4 regions of the Pseudoalteromonas sp. Z9A5 genome follow, and region 1 is predicted to be linked to each of the others. Evidence: predicted binding sites of a transcription regulator. Region 1 holds the regulator's gene; each other region holds the start of a gene.
What was found. Region 1 encodes LexA, which represses DNA repair genes until DNA is damaged. Its sites were predicted from a motif close to TACTGTATNNNNATACAGTA; they were not measured.
Positions count from the first base shown of each region.

Region 2: GQR56_RS12075 (SulA-like leucine-rich domain-containing protein) is a predicted target of LexA. The motif match lies at 1,520-1,539, and genes of this name have one in related genera.
Region 3: ruvC (crossover junction endodeoxyribonuclease RuvC) is a predicted target of LexA. The motif match lies at 1,650-1,669, and genes of this name have one in related genera.
Region 4: uvrD (DNA helicase II) is a predicted target of LexA. The motif match lies at 1,592-1,611, and genes of this name have one in related genera.

Region 1 covers NZ_WTLC01000018.1:63,206-66,423, forward strand. Annotated here, with positions in the region: gene GQR56_RS11045 (SCO family protein) at 133-750, opposite strand; gene lexA (transcriptional repressor LexA) at 1,090-1,707, opposite strand; gene GQR56_RS11055 (putative porin) at 1,784-2,563, opposite strand; gene GQR56_RS11060 (PaaI family thioesterase) at 2,682-3,122, shown strand; gene GQR56_RS11065 (hypothetical protein) at 3,134-3,218, opposite strand, start outside.
Region 2 covers NZ_WTLC01000021.1:22,228-25,445, forward strand. Annotated here, with positions in the region: gene GQR56_RS12065 (NCS2 family permease) at 1-686, opposite strand, end outside; gene GQR56_RS12070 (sel1 repeat family protein) at 801-1,265, shown strand; gene GQR56_RS12075 (SulA-like leucine-rich domain-containing protein) at 1,563-1,997, shown strand; gene GQR56_RS12080 (YchJ family protein) at 2,036-2,515, shown strand; gene GQR56_RS12085 (diguanylate cyclase) at 2,863-3,218, opposite strand, start outside.
Region 3 covers NZ_WTLC01000025.1:60,022-63,239, forward strand. Annotated here, with positions in the region: gene GQR56_RS13570 (FtsX-like permease family protein) at 1-1,586, shown strand, start outside; gene ruvC (crossover junction endodeoxyribonuclease RuvC) at 1,718-2,242, shown strand; gene ruvA (Holliday junction branch migration protein RuvA) at 2,245-2,862, shown strand; gene ruvB (Holliday junction branch migration DNA helicase RuvB) at 2,870-3,218, shown strand, end outside.
Region 4 covers NZ_WTLC01000068.1:6,553-9,770, forward strand. Annotated here, with positions in the region: gene GQR56_RS20465 (dUTP diphosphatase) at 1-557, opposite strand, end outside; gene GQR56_RS20470 (YacL family protein) at 663-1,031, opposite strand; gene GQR56_RS20475 (hypothetical protein) at 1,148-1,372, opposite strand; gene uvrD (DNA helicase II) at 1,676-3,218, shown strand, end outside.

The sequences.
Region 1 (3,218 bases):
ACAACCACACTACATAGACTACATAGACTACATAGGCCCCGCCTTACCTAAAAATCAAACGCTCTGCTGTAAATTCAATCTCGAAAGATAGACAGGTCTTAGAGCTCTTTTAAAATAGGTAAAAATAATAAATTAGTTTTTATAGTAATCCGCTATTTTTTTAAACTCTTCAGTTAAAATAGTCGCATTAATTAATGGCACGCCACCTTGTCTAAATTCTGGTTTAAAAATAGCTCTTACCGAACCATTTTTATCAACCATAGCCACCGAGGCACTGTGATCAACTGCATACTCCGATTCGCTGCTATCGTTAATGGCATAAATTAAGCCTAGCTCCCTAACGAGTGGAAAAAGATCTTTATGTGGTCCCGATACAGCTAAAAATTCAGAATTAAAATAATCTATATATTGCTTTCGTTTAGTTGGCGTATCACGTTTTGGATCTACCGATAAAAACCAAATTTGCAATGGATAGTCTGCTTGTAAGTTTTTATACACCGCATTTAGCTTAGCAAGCGTTAGCGGGCAAATGTCAGGGCAACTTGTGTACCCTAAAAAAACTAAATTCCATTGTCCTAAAAATCGTTGCTTAGTAACTAACTCGCCACGCTGATCGTTCAACTTAAAGTCAGAGAGTGGCTTTGCATTTTTGTAAACTAATGCATCTACATCTGATGGAATATTTTCATTTGAACATGCTGACAAAAACAAAGCTAAAACAACGATTAACCCAAGCCATAACTGCTTCATAAAGAGAGCCATTTATTTATAAGTAAGATTATAAAGAATACCATTAAATGAATAACTGAAAAAAGAAATAAACCCATTACATTGCATTAATTAACTACAATTTTTTAATTTAACCGCTTTATAAATAAACATAATTTTTAATAGCATGATCAAAAAATGAGGCTATAAGCATTTGTATACATAAACTAAATAGGCAGGATTTAAGGTCGGTAAATAAGCAAACGAAGGTAAATTATGAGAAATACTATATTAGTTATGTAACTAATATATGAGCCATATAAAAAATGCGCGCTAAAAAGCACGCATTAATAAATATAATAACCAAAAAATGTTTTTAAATTACATCCAGTCAGCGTTACGAATAACCCCAACAGCTAAACCTTCAATATTAAAAGATTCATTTTCTAGATCAACTTCAATTGCCGAAAAATCATCGTTTTCAGGATGAAGTAATACTTTTTTACCCGCTTTTTCAAAGCGTTTTACAGTTACATCGTCATCAACACGAGCAACTACAACTTGTCCGTTTTCAGCAACTTGGGTTTTATGTACAGCTAAGAGATCGCCGTCCATTATACCTATATCTTTCATACTCATGCCGTTAACGCGTAGTAAAAAATCGGCAGCAGGTTTAAACATTAATGGGTCAATTTTGCAATGACTCTCAACATGCTCTTGCGCTAAAATAGGTTCACCAGCCGCTACTCGACCAATTAGAGGTAAGCCTAATTGTTCAGGCTCTTCTTCCTCAACAAGCTGAATACCACGGCTTGCGCCTGGCTTCATTTTAATAACACCCTTTTTAGCGAGTGCTTTTAGGTGTTCTTCTGCGGCATTGGCACTTTTAAAACCTAATGTTTGTGCAATTTCGGCACGTGTAGGAGGCATACCAGTGTCTTTAATAAAAACTTTAACTAATTCGAGTATTTGAGCTTGGCGCTTCGTTAATGGTCGCATACAACTGGTTTTCCATACAGTACATTTAACTGTGAGTATATACAGTTAAATAAAAATCGCAAATTTAAATTACGCTTTAAAATCGCCCTGTTAATAACAAGCTTGCACTGTTTAAACCACTATCAGAATCGAAGGAAGACCCTAATCCAAATTTAACAGCTACATGAGGAGCAAACCAATATTGCGTTTGTAACTCGTAATTATCTCTGGCGTAATCACTGTTTTGAACATTAGCTATTAAACCAACCGACCAATCTTGATTTACAAAGTAATTAGCCCGCCCTTCGATATTGCGATTTTTCCCTGAAATTTGCTTTAACTCTAAATCCCACCCCTGATTATCAGTAATTGCTGTATAGCGTACATAAGGAGCGTAACGCCATTGTGTATCTGTATTAGTGTAGGTATTTAATAGGTGTGAGCGATCCTCTTCTCTATTATAAAAAACACTAAAACCTAATTGTAACTCCTCATTAATTTGCTTTCCGAGCGACCCTTTTATTAAATAGTCTCGAGAACGCCAATAGCCTTGGTTATCAGTTAAACGCTCTACTCCCCCCATTAAAATTAACCCTAGTGGTCCATAATAGGTGGCGTCTGCATTTACATATTCCACATCATCGCTTGCAAATCCACCTACAGCAAAATTAGTTACTTGGTTTAAATGACTTTTTATTGAATGCGGACCTGAAAGTTGATCTAAATTACTTGTAAAGTATCGGTACCTTGCACCTACAAAGCGGTTATCAGAGCCCGACAAATCAGAAAACCCAACATCTATTTGGTTATTAATTGCAGCTTGTGCAGTAGTTAAAAAGCTTGTTGCCAATACCGTTAGTACTATGATTGTTCTCATCCTAAGTGCCTATCAAAAACAGAAGTAATTGGCTCTATCTTAGGTATTTTTAAAATCATGTCTGTTCGAAAGTGTTTAAAAATGTATAAACTAGGTTTTTAATGTGAAAGGAGTGGTTATGAGTATTTGGTATCAACCTATTACTTTAGAGTTTTGCAAACAACTAGACGAGGGCATAAATGGTCAAGGTACGCTGATGAAAACCATGGGGATTGAAATAAGCGAAATTGGTGAGGACTACCTTGTAGCAACTATGCCAGCCATTCCTGAGCATCATAATCCAATGGGCATGGTACATGGTGGTGCTAACGTAGTCCTTGCCGAAACAGTGGCAAGTTATGCAGCTAACTTTGTAGTCGACCTATCTAAATTTTATTGTGTTGGGCAAGAAATTAGCGCTAGTCATTTAAAAGCATCTCGCAACGGCACTTTAACTGCCACAGCAAAAGCATTTCATATTGGGAAGCGCAGTTCAGTTTGGGAGATAAAAATTACAAATAGTCGCAATGAGCTTTGCTGCGTATCAAAAATGACCGCAGCAGTCGTAGAGCGAAGATAATTAAATTACTATTATTTTTCGATTGGGTAAATTGTAATTTCCATACCTGCACCTATCGCAGATATACGTAATAATGTATCTGCGTCTAAAGCTTGG
Region 2 (3,218 bases), on a different contig from region 1:
TGCATAAAAGTAGGTAGAATAGAAGGTGGCATATCAACTACCCCATGATATTCAACTAGCCCTAAACCTAATGCAATGCAAGTTACTGATAAAATACTAATTAAAACACCGCTTTTAAAATCACGATATAAAAGAGCCGCAATAACAAAAAAGCTAAAAATAGCGAGTAATGGCCCTGCTGATGTTATGTCTCCTAATTGAACTAAAGTTTTAGGATTAGACACAATAATACCTGCATTTTTAAGCGCAATTAATGCTAAAAATGCGCCAATTCCTGTTGCGATAGCGCGTTTTAAAACCAAGGGGATGGCATTAATAATCCATTCTCTAACTTTAAATAAGCTTAAAAATAAGAAAATACACCCAGACATAAACACAGCACCTAATGCAGCCTGCCAAGTGTGCTCTAATCCTATTACAACACCGTACGTAAAAAAGGCATTTAAGCCCATTCCTGGTGCAAGTGCTAAAGGGTAATTAGCCCATAGCCCCATAATAAAACAACCAATGGCAGCAGCAATGCAAGTAGCCACAAACGCAGCACCTTGGTCCATTCCCGCTTCAGCTAGCATCGCAGGATTAACAAATACAATATAAACCATTGTAATAAATGTAGTTACACCTGCAATACATTCACGGCGAACCGATGAACCATTTTCATTAATTTTAAATAAGGTTTCGAGCATAATAAACTTACGATAATAAAAAGTGGCAAGATTTTATCACAAAAATTATCTTTTAAAGGACATTTTCCCTTGCGGTATACTAAACTATTGAGGTAACTAAAATAATGAATGAGTATGATAAAAACAATGCCCAAAGACCAAGATTTAGAGCAACAGTTAGATAATATACTGTTTTTTGTAACGCAACCAACCGATATAAACTCAGTGCAGGTTAGCGATAACAATCAACAAAGGACGCTAAATAAAGCTCTTTATTATTTAAAGAGTAAGCAACATGCCCTTGCTGCAAAATGGATGCGTTTAGCTGCAATGTCTGGCGATCATAGAGCGCAATTTTATTTAGGAATATTGTTTATTAAAGGTCAAGGCGTACCAAAAAGTATATTTCATGCTGCAGCTTGGTTAAGCTTATCAAGCTCTCAAGAACACCAACCCGCAATTGCCGCTTTAGCTGATTTACGTAAGCATATTGAAACAAAACGCTTCAAAGACGCACAATGCTATGCTGCAAGCTTATATGAACAAATTCACCAATTACAATTTTCTGATTTAATTCCAAGGACCCCATGTACTGAATAATCATTATGAATTACCTTCATCGTATTTAGTACAAAAAACCACTGTTTAAAAAAATAATATAAGTGCGAAATTGATCTCTACAATAAACGCACTACTGTATAAATAGTTACTTTAATTTGGATGAAGTTAAAGATGCTAAAAATAAGCCTTATAAATCAAATGATAAAAAATAAAATAATGTTGAGTAACATCTAAAAATGAATGACTGTACAAATAAATAGCAAAAAACACTTGCACACAAGCACTGTATAAACTACTGTATACGCATACTGTATATACAACCAGTGAGTGAGAGACATGTTACAGCCAATTACCGTAAGAACTGTTAAAAGCTATCAGCAAGATAACAAAAGCGATTGTGTTAACTTAATTCAAATAGAGGATGAAATTTCGGCTACATTTGAGTTATTAAAAGTGCTGCACCAATATAATAGCTTGAATGCATGGACGTTATTAATTGCGCCGGATCATGTTCCTAGCAAAGCTTTACTCGACTCATGCTCAATCGATACCAGTAAGCTACTTGTTATTAGGCAAAAGCATTTAGTAAATTTAGAGTACGTATTAAACTCTGCTTTGCATAATGGTAATTTTGCAGCTGTTATTACATGGACTGATATAGTTAATAACCAACTACTTACAAGCTTATCTTTAGATTTAAGTAAAACAAATACTAAACTATATTGCTTTACAAAAAATATCAAAGTCACAGAGATACCGCTTGCCCAATAAGGTTGTTAAACTAGGGTTTTATACTTTATATTAATATTATGAACTCACTAAATTCTATAATCTGTGTTTGTGGCAGTCAGCAAAGCTATGTTGATTGCTGTGAGCCTTTTCATTTAGCAACACAACAAGCTCAAACACCTGAGCAATTAATGCGATCTCGCTACAGTGCATATGTACTTAAAAATGCAAAATATGTTTATCAAACCTACGCCAGCGAAAAACAAGCTGAAAACCCAGTTAAAGAAATTAAAGACTTTGCAGATAGTTGTCGTTTTATAAAATTAACTGTTATTGACTCCGGCTACGAAGAAAATCTGGGATTTGTAGAGTTTAAAGCGAATTATTTCTATCAAAATCTTTTTTGTGAATTAAATGAAAAGTCGGATTTTATTAAAGAAGATGGCCAATGGCGTTATCTTGATGGGGTAATACACCCTGTTGCTGATATAAAAGTGGGTAGGAACGATGATTGCCCTTGCGGCAGTGGTAAAAAATATAAAAAGTGCCATTCTGAATAAAAATGTAAGCCTTGTTGGGGTTAGTTTGAACAATAAGGTTTTATTATTTTCAACTAAATATATTTTACAAATAGATTAGCCAAGTTATTAGACTTCATTGATTTTTATATTTAAAAATAAGATGATTTTATAATATTACAAAATTTGCAATCTAGGAGAACAGTAAAAAACCTTTAGTATGCTACTAGCTCAAATTCTTAACGTTTAGGCGTGTAAAAAGCTAGCCGCCCATGAGATTACCTAAAATTAAGCACATATTTTGCATTACCTTCATTTTTAAACTAACCAAATTAAACTAACAAAACTAATCGTTATTGGTTAAAGTTTTAGATGTTTTGCTGTGATTTTTAAAAGCAAACTTGATTTCGACCCAGGTCTTTTGCTTTGTACAGCTTTTTGTCAGCTAAATCTAACGTACTTTTATTATTTCTATGTGGCTGTAATGTAGAACCGCCAATGCTAACTGTTAAAAAATTAAACTCTGAATATTTATGTAAGATCCCCAGATCAATTATATTTTTCTTAAGTTTTTCAGCAACACAAAGTGCACCTTCACTACTAGTATTAGGCAAAACAACAATGAATTCCTCACCGCCATACCTTGCAACAAAATCGCTTGGTCTTTGTAAGCTATTTGTGAGTGTTTGTGCAACCAGCCTTAAAGCATTATCGCCTTGAATATGTCCGTAAATATCGTTGTATT
Region 3 (3,218 bases), on a different contig from region 1:
ATCTACTTTTAGTGTGCTCAATGGCGGTTGGTGTTGGGCTATTAATTGGCTATGGCTTGCAAGAAGTTGCAACGAGTTATTTATCAAAAAGTATGGGGACAGAGCTACCTATGGGTGGTTTTAAACCATGGTTAGTGGCTATTAGCACCGGTGTAATTTGTGCTGTTATGTTTTCTATTAAACCTTTGTTTGATTTATTTGATATTCCACCACTTCGCGTGTTGCGTCGTAACCTAGGCGATAAACTTGCGGTAAGCCGTGTGCATTTAACCATGAGTGCATTAACTGTATTTTTATTAATGTGGTTATTTAGCAATAACATAAAAATTACACTTATTTTATTTACATCAACTCTTGCACTGATTGGCGTGTTGTTTGTTGTATCTAAACTTATATTTGGTGGCGGGCGTAAACTGGGTTTAAAACCAGGTAATAGTTGGTCGCTAGCTATTGCGTCGATTCAAAAGCGCGCTAACGTAAATGCAGTGCAGTTAATTAGTTTTTCATTGGCTATTAAATTACTGCTGTTTTTAGTGGTGCTTAAAAATGACATGATATCGGATTGGCAGTCGCAATTACCTGATGACGCGCCTAATGCATTTTTGGTTAATATTACGCAAAACGACTTAGCGCCAATAAATGATTACTTAGAGCAAAAGAATATTCAAGTATCTGAATTTTACCCAACCATTCGTGGGCGAGTAAATGCAGTAAATGGTGAGCTAGTAGCACGCGAAGTATCACTGCAAGATAATGAAGAAAAAGATGAAGATGCGCGCTCAGGTATAGGCCGTGAACTTAATTTAACATGGCTAAAAGACGAGCCGGCTCAAAACGAAGTAATAGAAGGCGAATGGTTTGGTGAAAACGCGGTAGCTGAGGCGTCTGTTGAAGAGTCGATGCTAGAGCGCTTAGACGTTAAAATAGGTGATACGCTGACCTTTTTAATAGGTGCGCAGTCATTCGACGCTAAAATTACCAGTGTGCGTAAAGTTAATTGGGCAACACTTAAACCTAACTTTTTTATTATTTTGAGTCCCGATGTACTTGCTGATTTTCCGGCGACCTATATTTCGTCGGTGCGTATAAACCCAGATCAAAAACGTGACTTTAGCCAGTTGCTTCGAACGTATCCGACTATTACAGCAATTGATATTGATAACTTTGTTAAGCAAATTCAATCAACCATTAAGCAGGTATCGCTTGCTATTGGGTTTGTACTGGCAATTGTTGTGTTATGTGGTGCGCTTGTACTTATATCGCAAGTACAAGCAAGCTTAGGCGAGCGCATGCAAGAAATTGTTATATTACGAACGCTTGGGGCTAAAAGCCGATTAATTAAAAATGCGACCTTGTATGAGTTTTTATTACTAGGTGGTTTAGCGGGCTTAGTAGCCGCATTTTTTAGCGATATAGCCTTATTAATTGTGCAACAACAAATGTTTGATCTTGCTGGTAAACTACACCCTCATATCTGGATTATTGGCCCTGTTGCTGGTGGTATATTTGTAGCTGGTTTAGGGTATTTTATGATTGCCCGAACGCTTAAGCAAAATACCCAAGGTTTGGTACGTGCTTTAGCATAAACCAAAAAGAGCAAAACCCTTTAAATGCCCCCTTTATACGTGGGCATTTTTGTTTTTGCTTTGTACTGGTAATTTATACAGTGCTCTGGCATTATTAGCGTAATTTAAAAATAATAACAATGGAGCACTGTTTGGCCATAATTTTAGGAATCGATCCGGGCTCACGTTTGACCGGATATGGCGTTGTAGCACACCAAGGTTCTAAGTTTACGTATTTAGGCAGTGGCTGTATAAAACTAGCAGATCATCCTTTTCCAGTAAGACTTAAAATGATTTACCAAGGCATTACGCAGCTTATTGAACAGTTTTCGCCAGAAACCTTTGCCATTGAAAAAGTATTTATGGCGCACAACCCCGATTCAGCTTTAAAGCTAGGTCAAGCTAGAGGTGCCGCCATTGTTGGTGCTGCAATGGCTGATTTACCTGTATTTGAATATTCAGCCAGACAAATAAAACAAGCAGTGGTGGGCAACGGCGGCGCCGATAAAACACAAGTACAGCACATGGTAAAAAATATTTTAAAGCTACCAGGTACACCTCAAGCAGATGCAGCAGATGCACTAGCAATTGCAATTTGCCATGCTCACTCAGAACAAAATTTAATTAAACTAGCGGGCAGCGCAAGCAAAATCGTTAGAGGACGTTTAAGGAAATAAATATGATAGGTCGCTTAAATGGTATTTTAGTTGAAAAACAACCACCAGAGATATTACTTGAGGTAAGTGGTGTAGGTTATGAGGTGCAAATGCCTATGACCTGTTTTTACGACTTACCAAAAGTGGGTGAAAACGCGATTGTTTATACACACTTTGTAGTACGCGAAGACGCTCAACTTTTATTTGGTTTTAATAATAAAGTAGAACGCGCTTTATTTAGAGAGTTGTTAAAAGCAAATGGTGTGGGACCAAAACTTGGCTTAGCCATTCTATCGGGTATGTCGGCTAAACAATTTGTGAGTTGTGTGAATAACGAAGACTCAACATCGCTTGTTAAATTACCTGGTGTAGGTAAAAAAACAGCGGAACGTTTGGTGCTCGAAATGAAAGATCGATTAAAAGATTGGGGCAACGATTTATTTACACCATACAGCGATAGTGCCGTAATAGAACCATTAAGTGATGCACGTATTGCTAATAATGCAGCCGACGATGCTGTATCGGCACTGCTTGCGTTAGGTTATAAATTGCCACAGGCACAAAAAGCAGTAAAATCGGTAAGTAAACCAGATATGTCTACTGAGGTTCTTATTAAAGAATCTTTAAAATCAATGTTGTGAGTAACCCATGATTGAAGCGGATCGTTTAATTGATGCGACAGAAAAACCAAACGAAGACTCTATAGATCGCGCAATAAGGCCAAAGCTTTTAGCTGATTATAGAGGACAACCGCATGTTAAACAGCAAATGGAAATTTTTATTGAAGCTGCGCGAACTCGCGGCGAAGCACTCGATCACCTTTTAATATTTGGTCCGCCAGGTTTAGGTAAAACAACGCTTGCGAACATTGTTGCCAACGAGTTACATGTAAGTATTAAAACAACATCAGGTCCGGTGTTAGAAAAAGCAGGTGATTTAGCAGCGCTACTGACTAATTTAGAAGAGGGCGACGTACTGTTTATTGACGAAATACACA
Region 4 (3,218 bases), on a different contig from region 1:
TCGAGGCTTTTAACTACCTCAACTAAATGCTCGTTATCTTCTTGCCCATTCCATTCTTTGATGTAGCTACCGTCTTTATAACCGTGATCTTGGCGGAAAAAATTTAACGTATTTTTACCTACGTAACCGCGATATAAATCGTCAATATTCATATCCATTTGCGCCATACAACCAGCAAAGGCACCTGCATTAAACGTTTTATCAGCAACAGCAGTCGCCGCTAATATCTCTAGTGTTTGTTTAAAGTCATCAGCTTGTTGAGCATTGCTAAGCTCAGTTTCAAGTTGCTTTGCTAAGTCTTCGTAGCTAGTTTCGCCGTCAATTCTAAGCGATAGACCAAAATGAAAAATATCAACCAACTCTAAAATAACTTGTTCAGTATCTGGTGTTTGTTTTTTCCACCATTTCCAACCATGATGATCCAACATTTCAGCACACTCAACCCAAATAGCGCGGTACCATTCAAACCCTTGAGTAAACCATTGCTCATGTACTTTAGTATTCATGGCGTTTTGCATTTCTAGCATCACTACTAGCTTGTTTAAATTGGCAGACATATCAGTTCCTGTCGTTTTGGTTGGCGTAATTTTCGTTGGTGTAATAATACAGATAAAATGCTAATTGTGCATTGCTGTATATTTTCATTAGTGTGCTAATTATGTTTATCGTGACGTCGTAAACTCATGCCAAGAATCAATTAAATCAATAAAATCTTCAAAGCCACAACCACTGCTTAAACCATTTTCTTCAAGCGCTAAATCGTCATCTTGATACGCTATTAGGTCTTCGCTATCTTGATGAAGCGCATGGGCTTCAAATAATGCTTCGTCTTTCGTTAATATTAAATTTATTTCTTGGCCTTTTAGCGTTAGCGGCTCATAGCTTGAACTTACCGATGCAATAAGCGCTTGCACCATAGCTACTTTATCTTTGCCTATTTCTTCGTTTAGCCAGCGACCAATAATGGCGTGTTCGCTGCTTATTTTAATACGTAGCCCGCTAATAGGATCGCGAATAAATTGGTATTCCATAGGGTTTGCCTGTAAATCTTTAATTGCGTAATTATATACGTAAACGCCCGTAAACCACAGGATATATAAAGCAAAATAGCGCCACATGGGCGCTATTTCACTCAATTTTAAAGCCGTTAACTTCGCGATCTATAACGCGCTGCGTCAATAATAGCCCATAAGTAAATAATAGGCACAAGTACAAAACCTACAAGCACATAAATTAGTGCGTAACTTATTATAATAGCGAGTGCAAAAAATATAGCCGCTAAAATACGCCCTTGCACTAACTGCCCTAAACCAGGAAAAAATATATTACATAATGCTGCGATTACGTTACCGCCAGAACCTTGATCCGCCATACTAACCTCTGTATTTATTTAATTTTATAATTATTTACCTACACACTCTATGCCAATTTATTAAAGCTTACAAATCAAATAGTTAAATTAGTCTAGATTTAGAGAGTTGGTAAATTTTGCTAAAATTAGGTCAAATTAGCAATTATTGTTATCCGTTTACACTTTTTTATTCGCTTAATTAATTAGCAAGTTACTCGTTTTGAACACTATTTTATAAATAGCTGTTTATAAAAACAGTATTTTATTTAGCCTAACAAAAACACCTGTTATACTGCCCACAATATTGATTAAAAAGGCGTAACGATGGACGTTTCACAATTACTCGATGGCTTAAATGACAAACAACGCGATGCCGTTGCAGCCCCACTACAAAACATGCTGGTATTAGCAGGTGCTGGGTCTGGTAAAACACGAGTGTTAGTTCATCGTATTGCGTGGCTTATGCAAGTTGAGCAAGCCTCCGCTTACAGTATTTTTGCAGTTACCTTTACTAATAAAGCCGCTAAAGAAATGCGTGGCCGCGTTGAAGAAACACTAAAAGCGCCTGTAGGTGGTATGTGGATTGGTACTTTCCATGGTTTATCGCATCGTATTTTACGTGCTCATCACCGTGAAGCTAACTTACCTGAAGCCTTTCAAATTTTAGACTCTGACGATCAGCTTCGGATGATCAAGCGCTTATTAAAGTCGATGAATATTGATGATAAAAAATGGCCTGCTAAACAATTTGGCTGGTACATAAGCGCCAAAAAAGATGAAGCACTTCGCCCTAAAGATATTCAAGCATACGATATTAACGAGCAAATGATGCTGCGTGTTTACGCCGCCTATCAAGAGGCCTGTGATAGAGCCGGCTTAGTTGATTTTGCCGAGATATTGCTACGCAGCTACGAAGTGTTAAAAAATAACCCTACGTTACTGCGTCATTATCAGCAACGCTTTGCACATATGCTCGTAGACGAGTTCCAAGATACAAATACCATTCAATATGCTTGGTTAAAGTTACTTGCTGGCGATACTAACAGCATTATGATTGTAGGCGACGATGACCAAAGCATTTATGGTTGGCGTGGTGCTAAAATCGAAAACATTAAACGTTTTTTAACTGACTTCAGCGCAGAAACCATTCGCCTTGAACAAAACTACCGTTCAACCGCGACTATTTTGAAAGCATCTAATGCATTAATTCAAAATAACTCAGAGCGTATGGGTAAAAGCTTATGGACCGACGGTAACGATGGCGAGCCAATCTCGATTTATGCAGCATTTAATGAGTTAGACGAAGCACGCTTTGTAAGTAGCAAACTACGAAGCTGGTTAAATGCAGGGAATGCCCTGCAAGATGCAGCAATTTTATACCGTAGTAACGCGCAATCTCGTGTACTCGAGGAAGCCATGCTACAAGAAGGCTTAAAATACCGTATTTATGGTGGTATGCGATTCTTCGAACGACAAGAAATTAAGGATGCGCTTTCGTATTTACGTCTGGTGGGTAATCGTCAAGACGATGCCGCATTTGAGCGTGTAATTAATACGCCAACACGCGGTATTGGTGATAAAACATTGAGCCATATACGCGACTGTGCACGAGCAGAATCGTTACCGCTTTGGTATGCCGCAAAAGCAATTGTAGAACAACAGCATTTATCTGGTCGTGCTTCTGGCGCAGTAAGTAAGTTTGTAGAACTAGTTGAACAAATTGAAGATAAAATTAGCGATCTAACTTTGCATGAGCAAGCCAAGTACACAATCCAAACCTCAGGCTTGATGGCAATGTACCAAGCTGAAAAAGGTGAAAAAGGCCGTGCTCGCGTAGAAAACTTAGAAGAACTAATTAGCGCATGTG